DNA from 3 places in the Oceanobacillus sp. B139/18 genome. Region 1 is predicted to be linked to each of the others. Evidence: predicted binding sites of a transcription regulator. Region 1 holds the regulator's gene; each other region holds the start of a gene.

Region 1 (3,286 bases):
CTGTCGCCTCTTCGATATTCCCATTTTCCACATCAGCTATAATATCTGGCATTGCCTCATTGAAATCATTATTCGGGGCATTAGCCTGATCCCAATATGATCTCATTTCCTCAGATGCTAAATAGCCTTGTAATTCATCTAAATTGCCGTCAAGGTCTGCAGCGACAGCTATAAGATTCTCTCTATGGATATCTTCCTCCGGTTCTAAAATCATTGAACGGGTATGGAGCGCCTGCATCGCAACATCATAGCGGATATTTTCAATTAACATAAGCTGCTTCAGGCGTGAATCCATTGCCTCCCCTACATCATTTTCAATGTTTTTCAAATTCATGATGCTGCTTCCAACAGAAACAGCCAATAAAACAATTAATACAGTAAAAGATAAATTCAATTTCTTTCCTACACTCATTAAAACATACTCCTTCTTTTTTAAAATGACATCTTTATGGATAATGGCTTTCTTAATTACTTTATCGGTTGTTGTTGAACAATATGTAAAAAGTCTTTATGACTATTTCATGAGAATAATACCAAGAAATTTAAACGGGTTTATGTTCTATAAATGTCTTTTTAATGTGCTTATATTAAATCCGCAGTTTACTCTATTTTGGGAAAGTAGTTTAAATGTACAAATCATGTTAAAATAATATATACGTATATGTATTTATATGTTTAAAAGAATTGGAAGATACGGTAGAATAAATACGCTGCAATGCTGTTTACAGAGAACAGAGATGCTTGTAGAATAGTTTTTTATAGCGATAAATATAGGATGTGTATGTTTATGTCAATAGGGTATAAAATGAAACGTTTTTTTAGTAATCATGCAGAAACAAGTGATCATCATATAGATGCAAGCTTAAAAACCAGATATTATAAAGCGAGTAAGAATACTGTTATTCAGGAACTAGAGACGTATTTTAATGGAAGCTCTGACTTTTCGATTCATGCCAGCTCGGAGCAGCATGGGGAGATTAGTGCTGTCAGTAAACGAGGTAAAAAAGTTTTCATTATTGCTACAGTCATTATGGTCCGGCCGTATTATACAGCGCTTGACTTTTCAGTGACTACAGAAACACCTCTCCAGATAGATTTTGGTTACAGTAATAAAATCATAAAAAGAATGTATCAGCATGTGAATGAACAATTACCATTAATAGAAGGGTAAATGAAGAAGGAGTGAACGAAATGCGTTGTTCTAACTGCAATAATAAAAATACGAAAGTGTTAGATTCTCGTCCAATTGAAGAGGGAGCAGCTATACGCAGACGCCGGGAATGTGAGAAGTGCGGATTTCGTTTTACCACTTTTGAACGGATTGAAGAAGTACCACTCATTGTTGTGAAAAAAGATGGCATGCGTCAGGAGTTTTCAAGGGAAAAACTTACCAGAGGGATTATCAGAGCTTGTGAGAAACGCCCTGTGGCGATAGATACGATAGAAAATATTGCTTTAGATGTAGAAAAGAAATTACGGAATGAAGGGAACTCAGAGGTTTCCAGTCATAATGTAGGCGAAATGGTGATGGAAAGACTTGCTGAGGTGGATGAAGTATCTTATGTCAGGTTTGCTTCTGTCTATCGTCAATTTAAGGATATAACTGTTTTCTTGGATGAGTTGAAAGAAATTATCAAGACAGATAAACAAACACAGGAAGAATAAAATAAAGGATGGGTTGAAATGAATGTAATCGGAAAAATCCTTCCTATTGATGGGTACCATGTTGTTATGGATGAACAGCCTTTCATTGATTTTAATGCATCATTGACGCATTTTTATCAGCCGTTGATTGGGGTTCAGGCAATTTCGTTATACTATACATTATTTTATGAGGTAGATTATGCGCAAAAAGCGCAGACACATCATACATTAATGACATATTTGAATTTAACGCTGGATAATATTTACCGTGCACGTATAAAATTGGAAGCTATCGGGTTATTAAAGACCTATAAACGAAGAGAGGACAACAGAGATTATTATACTTATAGTGTGCAGCGTCCTTATTCCCCCAATCAATTTTTTGGAGAACCTATGCTGTCCCAGCTATTATTACATCATATAGGAGAACAGAAATATAATGAGCTTTATGCTCGTTATGTAAAGGACAGCATCGCTTATGGGGAAGAGGTAACAGCTGATTTTAATGAAGTGTTTGATACGATTACACCTTCTTCGTCTGCTGTTCTGAATATGGAAAATGAAAAAGAAAATAGAGAAACGGATTTAATGGATTTTTCATGGATAGAACAGTCGCTTCGTCAGCGGTTTATTCCGGCTGAAAAAGTTTTACATTCTGTAAATAAAAAACTCATTTATCAGATGAAGGTATTATATGATGCAGAAAGTATAGAAATAGAAAAAGCACTTTTATGGGCACTTGATGAAGATAACCAATTGAATCAGGAAGAATTTAAATCTGCTTGCCATGATATGTTTATCTCCCGTAATAATGGACAGGCTATCCGTTTAAACGAAAAAATGGCAGCTGTTGATACACAAGTTTCTATGAAGCAGCCTGCGACAAAAGAAGAGCAGCTGATTCACGAGCTGGAGAACATATCACCAAAGCAGTTATTGGAGGATTTATCTGACGGAAACCATGCTTCGGAGCAGGATATTAAAGTAGTCCGGGAAGTGATGACTAAACAGGGGCTGCCAGCTCCTGTCATGAATGTACTGATTCATTATGTTCTGCTGCAATCCAATATGAAGCTGTCTAAAGCGTATATGGAAACCATTGCGGGCCATTGGTCAAGAGTTGGATTGAAAACAGCAAAAGATGCCATGAACTTTGCTAAACAAGAACAGGAAAAATATAAATCATCCAAAAGTAAACCAAGGAAAAGTAATAATTATAATTATAATAACAACTATAAAAAAGAAGTTGTTCCGGACTGGTTTAATAACCGGAAAAAGACACCATCAAAAAATACAACAGACAGCAATATAAGCGAACAAGAGCAGCAGGAAATTGAAGCTAAGCTGCAAAAATATTTAAATGAAAGCTGAGATGAAAAGGAGGGATAATAGGTGAAACCGATACAATCCGAATTAAAAGCATGGATGGACAAAAATGAGAACTTCAAAACCAATTACACTAGAATAAAAAATGAAATTCTAAGTGATCCCTCTGTTAAAGCATTTTTGCGTGACCATCCGGAACTGACTGACCACGATATTGAAAAGAATTTAATGCGGCTCTATGAATATAAATCACAATCGAAACAATGTGACCGTTGTGCATCTTTCGGAGAGTGCCAGAATTTGATGCAGGGTTACT
Region 2 (3,286 bases), 160 kb from region 1:
GAGCCATAAGCTGTTTCACAATAAATCAATAAATCATGCAGTCCCATCACGCCTAAGCCGACACGTCTTTCTCCTAAAGCCTGTTTTCTATTTTCTTCTAAGAAATATGGCGTTGCGTTAATTACATTATCCTGCATCCGCACACCAGTTTCTACAGTATCTTTTAATTTTTCTACATTTACCTTTTTGGTATCTTTATCTGCCATTTCAGCAAGGTTGACGGCAGCCAAATTACAAACAGAAAACGGAGCAAGCGGCTGCTCACCGCAAGGGTTTGTCGCAACAACCTGCTGACCATACGCTTTTGCATTTGTCATTTCATTGGCATTATCTATAAAGAAAATGCCCGGTTCTGCAGAGTATGTTGCACAAATATTAATCAAGTTCCACAGTTCTTTTGCTTTCACTTTCCGGTAAACCCGAACGCCATAGCCCATTTCTTCCCATTTACGGACATCGCCTACCTCATACCATTGTTCATTATAGGCTTTCATTTCTTCCAGTGTATAATTTTCTACATCTGGAAAGCGCAGCTCATAGTAATCGTCTTTTTCCACGGCTTCCATAAATTCCTTTGTAATACAGACAGAAATATTTGCACCTGCCAGGAAATCCGGATTATGGACGGAATACGTTCCGCCATCACGCAATAAATCCGTTGCCTGCTTCATGGCAGCATCTGTGAACCCGCCTTGGCCGGGGATGGCTTTATAATTGACAATTCCCTGGTACAAATCAAATTCTGTTTCTGTCAGCGGGGTGAATTTTAACTTCTCATTTGCCAGCTGCTTCATCTGCTCATCTTCTGTATTTTCTACTAAATAGCGTAAAATACGCGGATTCTGCATTTTTGAGATAATAAATTCCACAATATCCGGATGAGAATCAACGAGCATAATCATCTGTGCACCGCGTCTGGAACCGCCCTGTTCAACCAGATTCGTCAATTTGGCGATATCGTCCAGCCAGGAGACACTTCCTGAAGATTTTCCGTTGACCCCTCTGGCCAGTGTATTTCGCGGTCTTAATGTGGAACCGTTCGTGCCGACACCGCCGCCGCGTGACATAATCTCCATTACCTGTTTACGATGATCGGAAATACCTTCGCGCGAATCTTTTACAAAAGGCATCACATAACAGTTAAAATAAGTTACATCGGTTTCAGCGCCTGCTCCATATAGCACACGGCCCGCCGGGATAAAATTCATAGAAGCCAATTGGTTATAAAAGGCATCAAATGATTTGGCCTTTCTTTCTTCGGTTTCTTCTACTTCTGAAAGACCGGTCGCATTTCTTTTGGCAATTTGTTCATAATAAATTTCCAACGGTTTTTCGATAACATCGAGTGAACGCGTGATCATCCCGCTTTCCCGTTCTTCTTCCTTATCCAAAACCCCGACATAATCGGATTCGACAGCTACTTCCGCCTTGTTTTCTTCCCAATTAATATCTATAATAAATCCTAGACCCCGAGCGGGAAATTTAGGGTCTGCTTTTACGGTCAAGACAACAAAATCACCTTTTTTTAATGTTTTTTTCTCTGTATCTTTATATGCATACCGATCCAGCATGACCAATCTCGACACGCCTTGATGGGTGATATGCATTTCTTTGGTAATTGGATGCACTGCTTCAAATTTTTTTATATCTTCATTAAGCGCCCCGATATTAACCTGCCTTAATGACTCTAAATGGATAGTCAATGTTATCGCTCCTTGTCTTGCAATTGATTACTTATTAGTTTATCATAACTCTTCTTCACAAAACAATATATAGTATCCAATTCATTATTCTGACACAATATATAGTTAATTATCAGAAAAGCAAGTACCTTTCATACAAGCGCTGATTACTTTTTTTATTCCCTTAAAGCGGACTAGAAACACCCCTTTTTTCTAAACATAATATCTGCAGCCTGAAAGTTGATTATTATTTTTAGCTCTTCATCAAAATCTATGAGTAACATAGTAGATATAAATTTGCTGCCAGCGACTGCTACGGAAATATACTACGCCAGCGAGTTGCTTTTATCTCATTTAACTATATTTTCCAACCATAGATTCTGGTGTTAACCCTTACTTTCAGATGATTTTCCGTCTGCAAAATAAAAACTTTGAAAAATAAAAACGCTGCCCATATAATAAGAGTGTAGAATATAAAGATAGACGGGGGAAACAAAATGACATTTTTACTCATTGCTTTAGTTGTTCTGCTTGCGATTACTATTTTTCGCTACTATAGACAACGCACTTATTTAAATGTACTGACAGAAGATCAATTTGTAGAAGGCTACCGCAAAGCACAATTGATCGATGTACGTGAGCCGCAGGAATTTGATAAAGGTCATATTCTCGGAGCGCGTAATATCCCGGTAACGCAAATGAAGCAAAGACTTGTGGAATTGAGAAAGGACAAGCCGGTCTACCTGTATTGTCAAAACAGCAGCCGTTCCGCAAGAGCTGCGCAGCTCCTGCATAAAAAAGGATTTGAAGAAATTTATCAGCTTAAAGGCGGATTTAAAAAATGGACTGGAAAGATTAAAATGAAAAAATAAAGCCTTTGTTTTCCATTTTGTGAAAGCTGTTAATTGGGCTAAAAATAAAAGCTGATTCAGAGCATAACCTCTGAATCAGCTTTTATGATGGTTTACGATTCTTCGTACCGCAGGATTGGTTTACGTGCAGCGGTTGCTTCATCCATCCGCTTCACAATTGTATGATGTGGTGCCTCCTGTACAGTTTCCGGGTCTTCTTCTGCTTCTTTTGCTATACGGGTCATGATATCAATAAAGGAATCGAGCGTTTCTTTCGATTCTGTTTCAGTAGGCTCAATCATCATCCCTTCTTCCACATTCAACGGAAAATAAATGGTAGGTGGATGAATATCAAAATCCAGCAGCCTTTTCGCCATATCTAATGTGCGGACGCCAAGTTTTTTCTGAATGCTCCCCGACAGTACAAATTCATGCTTACAATGCTGCGGATAAGGCAGTTGAAATACTTTTTCTAACTGACGCATCATATAATTCGCATTGAGTACGGCATATTCGCTGACCTTTTTCAGGCCCTCTGCTCCCATCGTACGAATATACGTATACGCACGCAGGTTAATACCAAAATTCCCATAGAACGGTTTTATCCGGCCGATAGACTGCGATCTGTCATAATCAAAGCGAAACGAGTCCTTTTCCTTCATAATTAATGGTTTTGGCAAATATGCTGCCAGCTCTTCGCTGACTCCCACCGGTCCTGAGCCTGGACCGCCGCCGCCATGCGGACCTGTGAAC
Region 3 (3,286 bases), on a different contig from region 1:
CAGCGGCCTTTTCTTAAAATTTTTAAGTTTTACAATTAATATCGTTCATTAAGCAGAAATTTGCTAGACTTGAAAGAGAATGAGAGGAAGGGGAATACAGGATGCAGGCTATTTTATATATCGGGCATGGAAGCCGGGTACAACGGGGGAATGAGGAGCTTCTGGCTTTTGTAGACAGAGCGAAGAAAAAAAATCCGCAGATTCAGATACAGGAAACCTGCTTTATTGAACTTGCTTCACCATCCATCCAAACAGGCATCGATAGCTGTGTCCGGCAGGGAGCAGCACAGATTGCAGTTGTGCCGGTTCTATTGCTTTCAGCTGGGCATGCAAAGCAGGATATCCCAAAAGAAATAGGGCAGGCAGAAAAACGCTATCCAGACGTAACCTTTACCTATGGAAAGGTGATGGGAGTAGATCCGGCAATCATTGATTTACTAAACAAACGCCTGGAAATGGGAGGACTGAAGCAAACCGGTAAACCGCCTGTGTATGAAGAACGCGAACCTGCTTCTGTATTACTTGTCGGGCGGGGCAGCAGTGATCCGGATGCCAATAGCGACCTTGCCAAAATTGCACGCTTATTATGGGAGGCAGCTCCGGTAAATGAAGTAAATACATGTTATCTGGCAGCAACCCGTCCTACATTGGATGAGGGGCTGGAGCAATTGCTTAAAAGTCCTAATTCGGTGGTGTATGTTGTCCCCTATTTGCTATTCTCCGGTGTATTAATGAGGGAGCTGCGCCAGAAATTAGATGAACTGTCTGAACGGACAGATAAACAATTTATTCTTTGTCCGTACTTAGGATTTGATGATCAGCTCGTTACAGTCCTAGTCGATCGAGTCAATACATTGCTGAAAGGAAGAGTCAGCTGATGCACATGCCGCTTTTTTTAGAGGTGAAGAATCAGACCGTCATTGCAGTCGGCGGAGGAGCTGTTGCAGCGAGAAAAATACGTCATTTTTTAGATGCTGGAGCTGCTATCACTATCATTGCGCCGAAGCTTCATCCATTTTTGCAGCAGCTTTATCAAAAAGGAAAAATCAAGTGGCAGGAAAGAGAGGTTCACGAGGGAGAACATTTTAATTGTCTATTTCTTTTATTGATGACAGATAAGAAAGAACTGAATGTGTCCCTTTATGAAAACAAACAGCCGCATCAGCTGGCTTATGTTGCAAATGATGCCATGAAAAGTGATGTATCCTTTCCTGCTGTTCTACAAAGGGGAGCGCTAAGCCTTGCGTTGTCCACCGGCGGTGCGAGTCCAATTTATGCAAAACAGTTAAAAAATAAGCTGGCGGATCAGCTGCCAGCAGAAATAGAAGCTGATCTTATCTTTCTTGATCAGGCAAGAAAAAGAATCCTCACCCTGCCTTTAACACCCGAGCAAAAAAAGCAGATTCTGCAGAAAATTACAGAAGAGGAATTCCTGCGGCAGGGTAACCGGCAGCAGCTTCTGGAAGAAATGCTTGAAACGGTTCAAAAATGACTTAAAAAATTCATAATCGGGATAGAGAATGAGAAGAAAAAGTGGTAAAAGTCATAAAATATCCATTTGAACTTCTTTCTAACCTCCTTTACCATAGAACTATATATAGTTCTGATTTGTTTTTAAACATACTATATATAGTTTTTGAGTGCGTTGAAACGTATTTGCGGAGACGAAGAAGGAGGAATAGAAGATGGCGGAAGTAATGACTGCTCCTGAAAGTACAGAAGCAGATTTAATGCAGGATTTTCAAGAGATTATATCCAGCACCAATCAGGATTTAATACAGGAGAATGCCAATGTGGACGGGAAATCACCATGCGGGCAGATGAACAAGTTTGCTAGTGAAAGTGCAAAACTTTATGCGAAAGAAAAGATGTTGAGCCGAGAAGCGAAGCAGGCAATGGAGGATAATTATATTCATATTCATGATTTAGATTATATGCCCACGGGGACAGCGACCTGCTGCCAAATTCCTTTAGGAAAATTGTTGGAAAAAGGGTTTAACACAGGGCATGGACATATGCGCTCCCCACAAAGCATTCTGAGTGCGATGGCATTAGCGGCAATCGTTTTTCAAAGCAACCAAAATCAGCAGCATGGTGGACAGAGCTTCCAGGCGTTTGATTATGATTTAGCGCCGTTTGTGAAGAAGTCCTATCAAAAGCGGCTGCATAGATTACAGCAATATCAGCTTCCCCTTGCTCCACAGGAATTGGAGAAGTTAGCTTGGGAGGAAACGGACCGGGAATGCTACCAGGCCTGTGAAGCGTTTATTCATAATTTGAACAGCCTCCATTCCAGAAGCGGCGGTCAGGTTCCATTTACGTCAATCAATTATGGAACAGATACAAGCAGAGAAGGAAGACTGATTATAAAAAATCTTCTTTTAGCTACACAGGCTGGTTTAGGAAAAGGGGAGACACCAATTTTTCCGATTCAAATTTTTAAAATGAAAAAAGACGTTAATTTTTATAAAGCGGATCCAAACTATGATTTGTATCAGCTGGCTTTGGAAACAACAGCAAAAAGGCTTTTTCCAAACTTCAGCTTTATCGATGCGCCATTCAACTTCGTTTATTATGAAGAAGGAAATCCGGATTCGGAAGTAGCTTATATGGGCTGCCGTACGCGTATTATGGCTAATCGTCATGGAGAAGAAAATAGTCTCGGGCGCGGCAATATCTCCTTTACCAGTATTAATTTAGTGAAAATAGCGCTGACCTCATCAACCGTCGAGGCATTTATGGCGAAATTAGAGGTCTATACGGAAATGGTCATTCGTCAATTGTATGAACGGTATGTATTTCAGGCAAATAAACTTGTGAATAACTTCACTTTTTTGCATGGAGAAGGCGTCTGGACAGGCAGTGACGAATTAAATCCAGAGGATACATTGGAAGAGGTATTGAAGCAGGGGAGTTTAAGTGTTGGTTTTATTGGCCTGGCGGAGTGTTTAAAAGCATTGACAGGCAAGCATCATGGAGAATCAGAACAGGCGCAGGAGCTGGGAGAAGAGATTGTTGCCTTTTTACGGAAGAAATGTGACGAGGCTGCAGAAGACTATGATTTGAATTATTCGCTGATTGCAACACCGGCAGAAGGGCTGAGTGGCCGATTTGTGAAGCAGGATTGCAAGGATTTTGGAAAAAGAGACGGAATTACAGACAGAGATTATTATACAAATTCGTTTCATATTCCTGTGTACTATCCGATTCGAGCTGTGGAGAAAATAAAACGGGAAGCTGTCTATCACCCATATACCAATGCGGGTCATATCACTTATATTGAAGT

What was found. Region 1 encodes NrdR, which represses ribonucleotide reductase genes. Its sites were predicted from a motif close to AACACNATATATNGTGTT; they were not measured.
Region 2: ACZSMY_RS02565 (vitamin B12-dependent ribonucleotide reductase) is a predicted target of NrdR. The motif match lies at 1,763-1,780, and genes of this name have one in related genera.
Region 3: ACZSMY_RS10900 (anaerobic ribonucleoside triphosphate reductase) is a predicted target of NrdR. The motif match lies at 1,620-1,637, and genes of this name have one in related genera.

Annotation. Positions count from the first base shown of each region.
Region 1 is NZ_JBVFXI010000001.1:681,910-685,195, forward strand. Features, by position in the region: gene ACZSMY_RS03275 (HAMP domain-containing protein) at 1-412, opposite strand, end outside; gene ACZSMY_RS03280 (hypothetical protein) at 788-1,171, shown strand; gene nrdR (transcriptional regulator NrdR) at 1,192-1,665, shown strand; gene ACZSMY_RS03290 (replication initiation and membrane attachment family protein) at 1,684-3,015, shown strand; gene dnaI (primosomal protein DnaI) at 3,037-3,286, shown strand, end outside.
Region 2 is NZ_JBVFXI010000001.1:526,317-529,602, reverse strand. Features, by position in the region: gene ACZSMY_RS02565 (vitamin B12-dependent ribonucleotide reductase) at 1-1,703, opposite strand, end outside; gene ACZSMY_RS02560 (rhodanese-like domain-containing protein) at 2,180-2,554, shown strand; gene gcvPB (aminomethyl-transferring glycine dehydrogenase subunit GcvPB) at 2,647-3,286, opposite strand, start outside.
Region 3 is NZ_JBVFXI010000003.1:91,149-94,434, reverse strand. Features, by position in the region: gene cobA (uroporphyrinogen-III C-methyltransferase) at 1-17, shown strand, start outside; gene ACZSMY_RS10910 (sirohydrochlorin chelatase) at 102-878, shown strand; gene ACZSMY_RS10905 (precorrin-2 dehydrogenase/sirohydrochlorin ferrochelatase family protein) at 878-1,492, shown strand; gene ACZSMY_RS10900 (anaerobic ribonucleoside triphosphate reductase) at 1,686-3,286, shown strand, end outside.